2 regions of the Synechococcus sp. WH 8016 genome follow, and region 2 is predicted to be linked to the other one. Evidence: predicted binding sites of a transcription regulator. Region 2 holds the regulator's gene; the other holds the start of a gene.
The links. The regulator NtcA, encoded in region 2, controls nitrogen genes in cyanobacteria. The targets are predictions, from matches to a motif close to GTANCNNNNGNTAC.
Positions count from the first base shown of each region.

Region 1: SYN8016DRAFT_RS09775 (urease accessory protein UreD) is a predicted target of NtcA. The motif match lies at 1,182-1,195, and genes of this name have one in related genera.

Region 1 is NZ_AGIK01000003.1:248,279-255,651, forward strand. It holds gene SYN8016DRAFT_RS09765 (urease accessory protein UreF) at 1-656, opposite strand, end outside; gene ureE (urease accessory protein UreE) at 653-1,120, opposite strand; gene SYN8016DRAFT_RS09775 (urease accessory protein UreD) at 1,230-2,120, shown strand; gene SYN8016DRAFT_RS09780 (urease subunit gamma) at 2,184-2,486, shown strand; gene SYN8016DRAFT_RS09785 (urease subunit beta) at 2,498-2,818, shown strand; gene ureC (urease subunit alpha) at 2,822-4,531, shown strand; gene SYN8016DRAFT_RS09795 (circularly permuted type 2 ATP-grasp protein) at 4,775-6,265, shown strand; gene SYN8016DRAFT_RS09800 (alpha-E domain-containing protein) at 6,259-7,242, shown strand; gene SYN8016DRAFT_RS09805 (transglutaminase family protein) at 7,227-7,373, shown strand, end outside.
Region 2 is NZ_AGIK01000002.1:55,265-62,637, forward strand. It holds gene thyX (FAD-dependent thymidylate synthase) at 1-249, shown strand, start outside; gene dcd (dCTP deaminase) at 261-854, opposite strand; gene SYN8016DRAFT_RS07145 (cob(I)yrinic acid a,c-diamide adenosyltransferase) at 854-1,462, opposite strand; gene rph (ribonuclease PH) at 1,597-2,322, shown strand; gene ntcA (global nitrogen regulator NtcA) at 2,400-3,134, shown strand; gene SYN8016DRAFT_RS07160 (DUF3084 domain-containing protein) at 3,186-4,316, shown strand; gene SYN8016DRAFT_RS07165 (hypothetical protein) at 4,313-4,765, shown strand; gene SYN8016DRAFT_RS07170 (DUF3146 family protein) at 4,743-5,000, opposite strand; gene pth (aminoacyl-tRNA hydrolase) at 5,000-5,623, opposite strand; gene SYN8016DRAFT_RS07180 (TatA/E family twin arginine-targeting protein translocase) at 5,628-5,924, opposite strand; gene psbH (photosystem II reaction center phosphoprotein PsbH) at 5,934-6,140, opposite strand; gene psbN (photosystem II reaction center protein PsbN) at 6,227-6,367, shown strand; gene SYN8016DRAFT_RS07195 (alpha-mannosidase) at 6,355-7,373, opposite strand, start outside.

The sequences.
Region 1 (7,373 bases), on a different contig from region 2:
AAACGTGAATACAACTCAGCATGCGCCAACTGGGCCAACCCCGCACCAGCACCACCACACCAAAGGGTGTACGGGTCTTGATCTTTCAAAACAGATGCCTGTTCACGAATCATCGGCAACAGCTGCTGCTGGATCCGTTGAGCCGTAGTGGGACCCAGCGGCACCAAGCGAACCGCTGCACTGAGCTGATTCGCAACCCAACCGTAGAGATAACCCTCCACCATCTCCAACTCAGAAATCTTCAACGACAAAGCAGCCCAAGCCCAGGCCGCCGGCCAAGCCAGCACCACCGGCTGAGGCAATGGATGTCCAAGATCAACCATCAATTGCAGCAAAGAACCGCCCATCTGTCCTTGCTGGGCACGCACCTCAGCCGACTCCCTCAAAGCCAACAACCACCCATCCAAAGACATCAACTCGCTGGGCATCTCTGACCTTTCTTGCTCCCAGTGTTGAAGCTGGACGCGCAATGGATTTAACGCCGCAGCCTCCAACCTCAGGGCACCCCTTTGAAGCTCCGCTTCAATCCAATGTTGGAGATCTAATTCATCAATCAATGAACCATTCTGGATCAAAACTTCAAGACCCTCGGAATAGCTAAAAGCGCCAACGGGCAAGGCAGGACTCACCAACTGCAGCAATGCAAGCGATGTCATGCGTGCTGATGGCCGATGTAAGCACCGCCTTCTGGCATGAAGGGACGGCAACACCGTGTCACCTTCAATCCGCGACCGTTAAGCATGGTGGCGAGGACGGAGTCGTTGAGCAACAACAGCTCATGCTCATGCAACTCAAGAGCCACATGACGATTTCCTAGGTGATAAGCAGCTTCAAGCAATGCAAGCGGCGTTGCTGCCTCCACTCGCAACAACTCCTCAGGAGCCGCAGTCACCAGCACATGCACCTGATGATGCGCATCGGTGAGGCGATCACCTGGTGTTAACGGGCGCTCACGCGGCAGCTGCAACAACACGTCTCGACCACACACTGTGCGACGACGTCCGCGCAGCACCGTGCGCTGATCCGCACTCAGCGGCAACTCCATGGCCGCCGGGGTGGCGTCCGGCAATGGCTCCTCAGACAAGAGGCGATGGTCCAACACGATCAAGCCAACATCCAAGGGTTCAGACAGCCAAAGAGATCACACAACAAAGACTGCCCAAACAGCACACTTTTATTTGGTAGTGCTTGCTACAGAGCTAAGCAGAGTTGGCGTCGAGCGTGCGTAGATGCATCGACTTGACCCATGGCACGGCACCTGCAACCTGCTGTTTGCTGAAGGCCGCAGCGGCAGTCAATTTCAGGGGGGCTGCACCGCGCCCCTTAAGTTAATGCGCGCCGGGCGGGGGAAGAACGGGCGCTGCGAGCTGCCACTGCTTCACACCGCTGGCGGTCTCGTGGGGGGAGATCAATTGAGCATCAACCTCAGCTTGAAATCGAACAGTCGCTGCCTGATCACCAGCGTGGCCGCGCAAAAGGTGTATGGATCCGTCGGTCGCAGCCAACGCCATCCCCGAGGTGCATGGGCCCGCCAACAGGTGGTGGCAGAGCTGGATGCAGAGAGCGATTTGGAGTGGCTACCCCAAGAGCTTGTGCTCTACGCCGACGCTCTGTTTGAGCAAAACCTCAGCGTCACCTTGCCGATGGATGGATCCTTTCTCAGCGCAGAAATTGTGCGTCTCGGGCGCACTGCCGCAAACGAAACCTTGGGGCGGGGGTGCTGGAGATCAGGCGTTCAGATCCAACGCCAAACGCCTGAAGGTCAGCGCTGGGAACTTGTTGACAGACTCGAAATCAGCGACGCAGCGCTGAAGGGAATCCATGGACTCAATCAACAACCCGTCTTCGGCACCCTGGTTTGGGCGGCACCCTTCCCTCTTCCTACAGAAACGATCAACACCCTCATCGATGACGTTCGGCAAGATCGAGAGGATCTCGAAGGCCAGATGCATTGCGGCGTTCTCCCCCAGGGGCTGATCGCCCGCTACAGCGGCTTCTCAAGCCGTGATGCCCGTTTTTGGTTCAGCAGAATTTGGGCTCGCACCCGTCGAGCTCGAGACCTGGCTCCTCCGCAGATTCCCAGGGTCTGGCCCTTACAAGAACATCCATTGAAGGCCTAAGCGTTCAATTTGAACATTCCGCTGGCCCAGGGAGATAGAAACTAGAAAGAGTGCAAGGTCACCATGCACCTCAGCCCCCAGGAAAAAGACAAACTTCTCATTGTCACGGCTGCGCTCTTGGCAGAACGTCGACTCCAGCGTGGCCTCAAACTCAACCACCCTGAAGCCGTGGCATGGCTCAGCTTCTTGGTTTTAGAAGGCGCACGCGATGGGAAAACTGTGGCCGACCTGATGCAGGAAGGCAGCACTTGGCTGAGCCGCGACCAGGTGATGGAGGGCATTCCAGAGTTGGTGGATGAAGTCCAAATCGAGGCGGTATTTCCCGATGGAACCAAACTCGTGACCCTGCATGACCCCATTCGCTAAGGCTTTTTTTGATGGCACCCCTCATCCCCGGTGAATTGATACCGGAACCCGGCGAACTGGAACTCAACGCCAACAGAGAGGTCACAACCCTCAGCGTTGCCAACAGCGGTGACCGCCCCGTCCAGGTGGGGTCCCACTTCCATTTCCAAGAAGCCAATGCTGCTCTGATCTTTGACCGTGACGCTGCACGCGGCCAAAGGCTTGATATTCCAGCCGGTACGGCCATTCGCTTCGAACCAGGTGATCACCGCGACGTGAATTTGATCCCGTTTGCTGGAGCACGCCGCGTGGTCGGCTTCAACGGACACATCAACGGACCCCTCGACGCCTGATTCATGCCCTATCGCATTTCCCGCCAGGCCTACGCCGAAACCTATGGGCCAACCACCGGAGACCGCATTCGCTTAGCGGACACCGACCTCATCCTCGAAGTGGAAAAAGATTTCACCACCTACGGCGATGAGGTGAAATTCGGTGGCGGAAAAGTGATTCGCGATGGGATGGGCCAATCCCAAACCTCCCGGGCTGGAGGAGCCGTTGACACCGTAATTACCAATGCCCTCATTCTTGATTGGTGGGGCATCGTCAAGGCCGATATCGGCCTAAAGGATGGCCGCATTGTCGGGATCGGCAAAGCCGGCAACCCCGACATCCAGGAAGGCGTCACCATCGTGATCGGCCCCGGCACCGAAGCGATTGCTGGTGAAGGACACATCCTCACCGCTGGTGGGATTGACACCCATATCCATTTCATCTGCCCCCAACAGATCGAAACGGCCCTGGCCAGCGGTGTGACCACCTTGATGGGGGGCGGCACTGGACCAGCCACAGGAACCAATGCCACCACGTGCACGCCTGGTGCGTTTCATATAGGCCGCATGCTGCAGGCCGCTGAGGGCCTACCCGTAAACCTGGGGTTCTTCGGGAAAGGAAACGCCAGCACCTCAGAAGCTTTAGAGGAGCAAGTACGCGCGGGAGCATGCGGTCTCAAACTGCATGAAGATTGGGGCACCACGCCTGCCGCCATTGATGCCTGCCTGTCGGTAGCCGATCAAATGGATGTGCAGGTCTGCATCCACACCGACACCCTGAATGAAGCCGGCTTCGTTGAAGACACCATCGCCGCCATCAAGGGCCGAACCATTCACACCTTTCATACCGAAGGTGCTGGCGGCGGGCATGCGCCCGACATCATCAAAATCTGCGGAGAGGCGAATGTGATTCCCAGCAGTACCAACCCCACACGTCCTTACACCCGCAACACCCTCGAAGAACACCTCGACATGTTGATGGTGTGCCATCACCTGGATCCCAAAATCCCTGAAGACGTGGCCTTTGCAGAATCACGCATCCGCCGCGAAACGATCGCAGCTGAGGACATCCTTCACGATCTCGGCGCCTTCTCGATCATCGCCAGCGATTCCCAGGCCATGGGACGGGTGGGAGAAGTGATCACACGCACCTTCCAGACGGCCCACAAAATGAAGGTTCAACGCGGAGCCCTGCCAGAAGATTCAAGCCGCAACGACAACCACCGTCTGAAGCGCTATATCGCCAAAGTCACCATCAATCCAGCGATCGCCCATGGCATCAGCAGCCAAGTTGGGTCTGTAGAGACAGGCAAACTCGCCGATCTGGTGCTCTGGAAACCAGGATTCTTTGGGATACGACCGCAACTCGTCGTGAAAGGCGGATCGATCGTCTGGGCCCAAATGGGTGATGCCAACGCCTCAATCCCCACACCTGGGCCTGTACATGGAAGACCTATGTTTGCCGCCTTTGGCAAAGCCCTTGCCCCCAGTTGCCTCACCTTTTTGAGCGATGCAGCCCTCAACGACAACATCCAAAGCAAACTCGGACTGGAACGCACCTGTATTGCCGTAGAACACACCCGTGACGTTGGCAAAAGTGCACTGAAACTCAACTCAGCACTTCCCAACATGAGCGTGGATCCACAAACCTATGAGGTGTTCGCCGATGGCGAGCTGCTCACCTGTGAACCAGCGGAGGTGCTTCCCCTGGCGCAGCGTTATCTGCTTCTTTGACCACGACCGGCCAAAGAACATCGTCCAGAATGACATCAGTAAATGGTCAGCAAAATATTCCTAGACCAAAAAATGGTTCTCTTCACTGCTTGATCACCGACACATTAATCCAGAAAAAGTATTAACCGAAACCAAAAAACTATCCTTCGAACCAGTTCGTGTTCCGATCAAGCGATCGGTAACAAACAACACGTGGCCCAACAGACATGCAGATCTTTGATATCTGAGTTCAATGGTGAGCCAATGTTCAATGAGTATCGGCCAACCCTCGGTTACGACGAATATTTTTGTCGAAAGCAATCTGCTCCCAGAGCAGATTTGGAGCCACTGCTGTCGTCGCTTGGGCAGATTGGGCTCACGGAACTGAATCGAAATCATGCTTCGGCCGGAAACCTCCTCCGACGACTAGGCGCCACCTTCCGGCTGAATGGCGCAGGATTAGATGGGGGAGAAAGGATCCTGCCCTTCGATCCCCTGCCAAGGCTCATTCACCTCAACGATTGGGCCAAGCTCGAACGTGGTCTTCTTCAGCGCTTGGAAGCCATCGATCGGTTTTTAGCCGACGTTTATGGACCACAGAGAATCCTGAAGGATCGTGTCATTCCCAGGGAAGACGTGGAAAGCTCTCAGGGCTGGAGGCCCCAGATGCAAGACATCCAGCTCCCGTTGAATCGCTGGTGTCACATCTCAGGACCGGATCTCATCCGCGACGAAGAAGGCACATGGCGCGTGCTGGAAGACAACCTGCGCTGTCCATCCGGTGTGGCCTATTTCCTCGAGAACCGACGGGTGATGAAGCGGTTATTTCCCAGCCTGTTTGCTGGTCGAACCGTTCAACCCATCGACGACTATCCCTCGAGATTGTTGCAAACACTGCAGGACTTAGCTCCTTGGGCAGATTCACCACGCGTTGTGCTGCTCACACCAGGAGTGTTCAACAGCGCTTACTTCGAACACAGCTACCTCGCTCAACAGATGGGCGTTGCCCTGGTGGAAGGGCGTGACTTGATCTGCGAAGACGGCCGCGTTTGGATGCGCAGCACCACTGGACGAGAAGCGGTGGATGTGATTTACAGACGAATCGATGACGATTTCCTCGATCCAAAAGTGTTCCGTCGCGATTCGGCACTTGGCGTGCCTGGATTGATGGATGTTTTGCAAAATGGCCGCATCGGCATCGCCAATGCTCCAGGAACTGGGGTCGCCGACGACAAATTGATCTACGCCTATGTACCAAAAATGATCCGTTATTACCTTGACGAAGAACCGATTATCGACAACGTCCCCACTTATCTCTGCTCCCAGCCAGATGATCGCCAATACGTTTTAGAAAACCTGGAAAAACTTGTAGTGAAGTCTGTGGCTGAAGCAGGGGGTTATGGAATGTTAATCGGACCACAGTCAAGCCGAAGTGAAATCGCAGAATTCGACTCAAAAATTAGAGCAAATCCTCGAAATTACATTGCCCAACCAACATTACAACTCTCGACCGTTCCCTCACTAAGCAATGGAGAATTGTTTCCTTGTCATGTGGATTTAAGACCGTATGTTTTACGCGGAGCATCGAACTGGGTCAGCCCGGGTGGACTCACTCGCGTCGCCCTGAAACGTGGCTCCCTTGTGGTGAACTCATCGCAAGGAGGAGGTTGTAAAGACACATGGGTTGTTGGTGACAGCCAGATTGTCAAAGACAGGCAGGTTGAACCAAGCATCCAGGAGGCAATGCCGTGCTGAGCCGGGTTGCCGACTCCTTGTATTGGATTAATCGATATGTGGAACGCGCAGAGAACATTTCTCGTTTCCTGGAAGTGAGTGAAGCCATGGCGTTGGATTGCCCACCCGGCAGCGCCGGACCATGGCTTCCACTCATTGATGCCAGTGGAGACAGGCAGAGCTTTGATCAAGTCTACCCACTGCGATCTCCGCAAGATGTCGTGGGGTTTTTGCTCCTTGATCGCGACAATCCCAACAGCATTCTGAGCTGCATTGCCAATGCAAGAGAAAATGCTCGCCAGATCCGTGATGTGATCACCACAGAAATGTGGGAGCAACTGAACGACCTCTACTGGAATGTTCAAGATGGTGAATCAATCTGGCAAGAACCAGATCAAGAACAGCTCCGCAGCATCCGAAGAGGTTGCCAGCTTTTCTATGGCATTACGGATGTCACCCTAAGCCGTGATCAGGCCTGGCTCTTCAGTCAACTAGGCCGCTGGATCGAACGCGCCGACAAAACATCCAGGATCCTGGATGTGAAGTATTTTCTTCTACTACCAAACACAAAAGAAGTTGGTGGGGTTCTTGATGAACTTCAATGGATATCTCTTCTTCGTACAGCTGGGGCTTATCAGATGTACCGGCAAAGTGTTCAACAAGCAATCACTCCGTCTTCCGTGGCCAGGTTCCTTTTACTGGATCCGATCTTTCCACGATCAGTGCGCTTCTGTTTGCAACAAATCAACGACACGTTGCAGCTAATCCAACGACAACCACAGCTGGGCCCTCCTGATGATCTCGAGTGCCTGCGCGGGCAATTGCTTGCCAAGTGGAGCTATGTACGGATTGATGCCTTGATTGAGCGGGGGCTGCACGAAGCCATCGACGAATTACAGGGAGATCTCAATCAACTGCATCAGCTGATTCACGCCCGATATTTCATCACCACCGACCTTGGCTCCATTCCCACTGATCCGTCATGCGCGCTGAGCTAACCCACTGCATCACCTATCACTACGACGCTCAAATCAGTCTGAGCGAACACAGGCTCTGCATGCAACCTCGGGGCCATGGTCATCAGCGCTTAATCGATTACCAACTCAACATTTCACCCCAGCCCTGCCAT
Region 2 (7,373 bases):
TTGCTTCAGGCTGGGTTTGCGGAAGAACATGCCCGCGGCATCCTCCCCTTCGATTACCGGCAACATTTTGTGGTGAGCTTTACGCTCAGGGCCTTCCTGCATTTCATGGACCTACGCGCCAAGCTTGATGCCCAGCAAGAAATCCGCGAACTCTGCGATTTGATGTGGCCCCATCTCAAAGCTTGGACGCCGGAATTTGCCGATTGGTACGAAAAAACAAGACTGCATAAAGCCAGGCTTGCTCCCTAACAACCATTCATTCAGACCTTGGCCAGCGTTACCCGCTCTGGCTGATGCTGATATTTCCCTTGCCGGTCGCTATAGGTGGTTTCACAAGGATCACCCTCGAAAAACAACAACTGACAGATCCCTTCATTGGCATAAATCCGACAATCAGCGCCAGAACTATTACTAAACTCCAAGGTGAGATGTCCCTCCCATCCAGCCTCAGCCGGAGTTGTATTCACAATGATGCCTAAACGGGCATACGTACTCTTACCAAGGCAAATCACCGTGATATTGGGTGGCACGCGCATTTTTTCAAGGGCCACACCCAAGCCATACGAATGGGCTGGAAGGATGAAATAGTCGCCATCCTCATCATGATGAAGAGGCGTTGATTCAAGGTTGTCAGGGTTGAATCGCTTGGGATTCATGATCGTGCCTGGGACGTGGCGAAAGATCAAAAACTCCTTTGGCGAGAGCCTTAGGTCGTAGCCGTAGGACGAGCAGCCAAAACTCAGGACCGGACCTTGGCGTTGATCCGGATCCAAGTGGCGTACCAATCCATTTTGAAAAGGTTCAAGCATGCCTGCATCTGCTTGATCCGTAATCCAGCGATCGTTCTTCAGCATTAAAAACCTCGACGCAATTCCGTCACTTGATCAGCCATCTCCATCATCTCTGCAGGGATCGCGGGCCCCGTCACAATCACATCCATGGCGGATGGCCGTTGCTCCAACACCGACAAGACATCCTCATGACTCAGATAGCCCAGCTCGATTGCCAAGCCAATCTCATCCAACACGAGTTGATCCAACGTGCCTTCTAAAAGATGGGTTTTGCAGATCTGCCAAACCGCCTGAACCGCCTCTTTGACCTCGTCATCGCGGCTATCAGCAGCATCTGAGAGACATTCCGTCACGGAAGGGCGCAACCATCTCAGCCGATCGCAGAGGGTGAGGCTGCTTTGAGGGCCTTGGCCCACTCCACCCTTAAGAAACTGAGCAATTAAGACATGGCTCCCCAGGCCTGCCGTGCGCAGCGCCTGGCTCAGAACACCAGAAAAACTCCCCCGAAAGGAGGCGGTATGCACCTGAAGCTGACCTTCCGGAGCCACCAAATGCAGCGGTGGACGAACCTCCACGGAGGGGAGTCGCCTGAGTCCTGCTTGCTCGAGAGTCCTGTGGTCAACAGTCCGCGACTCACGGGAATGATGGGTAGGGCTGAGGCTGACGGTCATCACATTCGCCGATGTCCGGCAAATCCGGATGTGGATGAATCTAGCGGTGAAAGTCCAAGACACAAGTGTTTTGACACCATCCATGGTGTGCCTAGCCACCTGGCAGGCTCAAAGCATCTCCGCACCGTGGGCTCATGACTGGCACCTCTCGCAATGACGGACGTCAGCCGGGCGAGCTTCGCCCCTTCTCGATCAGCTGGGATCCGATGGGATTTGCCCTGAGTTCAGTGATCATCCACAGCGGACGCACCGCCGTTCTTTGCAGCGTTTGTCATCAAGAAGGCGTGCCTCGCTGGCGCAAAGATCAAGGCCAGGGGTGGCTCAGTGCCGAATACCGACTCCTGCCTGGATCCACTCCAGAGCGACAGAACCGTGAACTCCTCAAACTGAGCGGACGCACCCAGGAGATTCAGCGTCTGATTGGCCGCAGCCTGCGCGCAGCCATCGACATGCAGGCTCTCGGCGAAAACACGTTGAAAATCGATTGTGATGTGATTCAGGCGGACGCGGGCACCCGCACCGCCGCGATCAGCGGATCTTGGGTCGCCCTTCAGCGGGCCTGTGAGCGACTGGTTCAACAAGGGGTCCTCACCAGCAACCCTGTCCAATCCCAGGTGGCAGCCGTCTCCGTGGGTGTGATTCACAATCGCCCCCTGCTCGATCTCGACTACAGCGAAGACAGCCAAGCCGATGTGGATCTCAATGTCGTGATGAACGGAGAGGGGCATCTGCTGGAGCTGCAGGGAACGGCGGAAGGCGCTCCCTTTAGTCGTCACCAGCTCAATGACCTACTGGACCTTGCCGAGCCTGGGCTCAAGCAAATCATGCAGGATCAGAATTCGGCTCTTTCCACTAGGTGAAAATGCGGGGTTTCGTGTTCCTTGCTACATGAACAGGGGGTGCTGATCCATAACATCCCAATACACGAGTAGAAACCATGGCCGAAGTCAGCCGCGGCTTCAGCCGATACGCCCCTCCCACCATCCGCCCGGTGGGCTCGAATTTCGGAACTCCCACGGCTCCAGCCACCCGCACCCTTCAAGATGTCATTCGTGGTCTCGATGGTGCTAATACCGAGATGGTGGAGCGCGGGAAAACCATCTTTTTCCCCGGCGACCCCGCTGAAAAGGTTTATCTGATTCGTCGAGGTGCCGTCCGCCTCTCCAGGGTTTATGAATCCGGCGAGGAAATCACTGTTGCCCTGTTGCGAGAAAACAGTTTGTTTGGCGTTCTGTCGTTGCTGACAGGTCACCGCTCCGATCGCTTTTATCACTCAATCGCTTTCACAAGGGTGGAGATGGTGACGGCTCCAGCCACATCCGTGCGGCAGGCCATTGAAGACGACACCAGTGTGGGATTGCTGTTGTTGCAGGGGCTGTCCAGCAGGATTCTCCAGACTGAAACGATGATCGAAACCCTCACCCATCGAGACATGTCATCTCGGCTGGTGAGCTTTCTGCTGGTGCTTTGTCGAGATTTCGGTGTGCCTGGTCAACGGGGGATCACCATCGATTTACGCCTTTCTCACCAAGCCATTGCCGAGGCGATCGGGTCCACACGCGTCACGATCACGCGTCTCCTGGGGGACCTCAAGTCATCGAGCCTTGTCGATATCGATCGCAAAAAGATCACTGTTCTCGATCCAATCGCTCTCGCCAAGCGGTTCAGCTGACCATGCAGGTGAAGATGGAGCTCCCATCCGAACTCTGATCCTTCATTTTCCGTGACCGGCTGGTTTCTACTTCTCGCCCTGCTTGTGCTTGGAGGCGTGCTCTCAACCCTGGGGGACCGCCTTGGCTCTCGCGTGGGGAAAGCTCGGCTGAGCTTGCTTGGACTGCGTCCCAAGCGCACAGCCGTGGTGATCACGGTGTTGACCGGCAGTCTAATTAGTGCGCTTTCCCTTGGACTCCTGCTCTTGGTCAGTCGGCAACTCAGGGTCGGGCTGTTTGAACTGAATGCTCTCGAAGCCAAATTAAGGAGCAGTCGCGCCGATCTCAAAACCAGCAAAAGCGCTCAGGAGCAAGCTAGCAAGGAGCTCACAACGGCCCAAGAACGCGCGGCAGAACTGCGTCGCACCCTCAAGCCCCTCCAGGAACAAACCCGATCCTTGGAAGCGGAGCGACAGCGCTTGAGCCAAGACGTAGATGCCAAAGATATCGAGATCCAACGCACCGAACAGGAACTCTCTGCCGTGCGCACGCAAATTCGCGATGGCGAGAAAGAACTCAATCAACTGGAAGACACGCTCCTCGCGCTGCGGCGCGGCAACGTCGCCATCAGCAGCGGGCAGCCGCTTGCCACCGTGACCCTGAAACTCGAACGCCCCGATCAGGCAAAAACGGTGATCGATCAGTTGCTCCGAGACGCCAATCTTCAGGCCTATCAACAGGTCCTGCCTGGCCAACCGGCAAAGCGTCAGATCCTGCTGGTTCCGAGGCCTGACATCAAGCGCTTGGAACAAACGATTCGCAAACCTGGCACCTGGGTTGTGAACATCCGTTCAGCCGCCAATGTGCTGCTGGGCGAAACCGTTGTCTACGCCTTCCCTGAAGTGCTTCCCAATGTCACGGTGACCAGGGAGGGTGAGGTCTTGGCACGCACCACCCTGGCGAGCAATGAACGCGACCCTGAAGCCGTACGCAATCGGCTGAACCTTCTCCTCGCCTCCACATTGGCCGAGGTGCAAAGACGCGGTTCTCTCAGCAAGGGATTGCAGTTTGATGGCAATGCCATCAATGCGCTTGGCCAAGAGCTGATCGACCGCAACGGAGGACTCGCGGGGCTGGAAGCGGTGGCGTTACGCCGCAGCGAAACAGCAGATCCCATCGCCATCCAGCTGCGTCTCAGCCGATGACTCGCGTTGTCGCCATGGATCCTGGCCGAAGCAAATGCGGATTGCTCCTCGCAGACACCGCCACGAACACCGTGCTTCAAGGGATGGTGACCCCCAGCGCTCAAGTCCTTGATCAGCTTCGCGTCTGGATGGCGGACGCTCAGGGGGACACCGCCCAGATTGCTGAACTGGTGATCGGGGATGGCACCAGCAGCATGATCTGGCAACAACAACTGCCTGCAAGCCTGCCGATCCGCGTCGTCGACGAAACGGGAACCACCCTTCGAGCCAGAGAGCGTTACTGGCAGTTATGGCCGGCACGGGGCTGGAAACGCTTGCTTCCCAAAGGCCTACGCATCCCATCGGGCGATCTTGATGCCATCGCCGCGCTCGTCATCCTCGAGGACTATCTCGATCGACCATTGCAATGGCCGGGTCCCGATCCCCTCAGAACCGGGCTCTCACGGTGAAGGTGTAGTCCCCTCCCGGTTCCAGGTCATAGTCAGATTTCACAAGAAAGCGAAGCAGCGCGTCTTGAATCAACGCGCGCCCCAAGGACGGCTCCACACTCAACTCGCCACGATCAAAAAACCAGCTGAACTGCCAATTGAAGCCTCCGGCCTGGACGTCTCCCTCCAAACATTGATCTGCAAAACTCTGGCGTTGAACCCGTAAGTGGGCGGTGGTAACGGGGAGCGCTGCCATCACGCCTCAGGGTTGGTGGGAGCCAACTGAAGCCCATTGATGTGATTGCCGGCGAGGTCGAGACCTTGCCGCTGAATCCGCTCCAAACCATCGACCACCTCCACCAGCACCTTGTCGAGCAGGGGCTCCTCCTCACGACTGAAACTTCCCAGGACGTGCGACACCGTTCGCGCCTTGCGCTCACTGGGATTTTGCCCGGGTGCACCGATGCCTATCCGCAGACGCGCAAAATCCTGGGTGCCGAGATGCTGGATGGTGCTTTTCAGGCCGTTGTGGCCACCAGCAGAGCCGCGGGCGCGTAAACGCAAACGACCAAGCGGCAGATCCATATCGTCCACGAGCACCAATAGCTGATGGAGCTCAAACCCGAACCAATCGAGCGCAGCCCGAATCGAGCGGCCGCTGTCGTTCATGAACGTTTGGGGCATCAACAAGCGCAATCGCCGCTCTCCCGAGCCCAGATCAGCAAGCTGACCTTGGAGCTTGGGCGTCGAACGAAAAGCACCACCCTCGCGAGAGACCAGCCGCTCCAAGGCCATGAAGCCCACGTTATGACGGGTGTTGGCATAACGATTGCCTGGATTCCCCAACCCCACCACCAAGCGGAGATCACCGCGATTCATCAAATCAATCGGAGGGGGGTGTCGGCTCTGATTTTGGCGCAACCGCAGGCGTAACAGCGGCCTCTACGGATGCCTCTAAAACTGTTGCCTGATCAACCGCTTTCGCCTGATCTGCCACAGGTTCAGGGTCGGCCATGGCCTTATTAATTTCGCGCTCAAACTCTTTGGAGGCCGATTGAAAACCCTTCAAAGTTTTTCCCAAGGTGCGACCGAACTCGGGAAGCCGTTTAGGGCCAAACACCAAAAGAGCGACCGCCGCGATGACGGCCATCTCTGGCAGGCCAATGCCGAAAACATTCATTCGCTGAGATCAGCCGAGGCCCAAGCCGTTCCAGTTGACATTGATTCCTTCGAGGATCAGCGACTTGTTGTACAGCTGGAGAATGATCAGCAAGAACACAAGGAAGAGGGCCATAAAGATGCCCATCACTGGTGTTGTTCCCCAACCAGGGACAACCTTGCCGTATTCCGAATTAAGGGGGCGGAGCAAATCTCCCAGACGGGTGCGTTGAGCCATGGCAGCGCTGAAGTCTCGGGTGGAATTAAGTCTCGATACTGTAGGGGCTACGACCCGTAAAGGCGTCGATCCTGTGGAGAGTTGTGATGGAAAGTTCGTCCCCGGCCATGTCAGTGGCGATTGCGGTGCTGGCGGCCCTGCTTGGGTTAACAGGGTTGGGGGTCTACACCGCCTTTGGACCGCCATCCAAAAACCTCGACGATCCGTTTGATGATCACGAGGATTGAACGCGCTCCAAAACCAAGCTGATGAGCTGACCAGGTTGAACTTCCCAGACCGTCTTTCGCTCGTTCAACTCGACGCCGCTCAGCGTCCAATCGCTCCCCGGCAACCATCGCTGGCGCGCTGGACCGGCATTGAGCAACTCAATTTCAACGGCCTGATCGCTGAGTCCGTCACCCTGGGCTGATCGCACTGAAATCGGCACCAGACCGATGGGCAAAGCGGGAAGCCCTTGCCAGCGATGATCCAGCGCAACAGGACCCAGCCAACCCGGCTCCCTAAATCGGATCGCTGCCTGGGGCACACCACTGCGGTTCCAACCGAGCACCGCTGGCATCAAGGCCAAGCGGTGCCGATGCCATCCGTGATCCGCAGAGGGATCCGGCCAGGTTGGACCTCGAAGCAGCGACACCCCTAAATGGTGATCGCTGGCATCGACCCCCTGGGGGCCATCCAGCAAGACAGCCATCCCACCCCCAGGAGCCTCCGCTTCAGCGGCCAGCCATGAAATCACAGGCAATTCCCAACGCTCCTTTTCAAAGGAAGTGCACGCTTGTGCTGGTCGCTCGATCACTCCACCACTCGTATCGGCCGCCCAACGCACCGCAGGCCTCTTCAACGGCACTTCCAATCTCAGCAATTCATGGGTCTGCTGCCATTGGACACTGAGCTGGGCCTCGAGCCAGGGGGAATCGGCTTGCAGCATGAGGTCCAAGCGCACCTTGCTCAGCCCAGCCATCGTGCGCAGCACCATTCGGGCGGTGAGAGGGCCCGACTCCACCAATTCTGCCGACCAGCGTTCGGCCATCGGCAGCGCATGTTGGCGGTAATCAGCGGCAAGATCCCAAGCATCCCAAAACTCCCCTCGATCGGAAAAGCGCCGCAATCGCAGGGGTTTGCTGAGCTGTGGCACCCCCTTGCCGTCAAGCAGCTGAACCAGCCCATGGACGCCGACATCTGCCGTCACCAGACCGTTGCTCAACCTCCACAGTCCCGACGACACCACCTCCA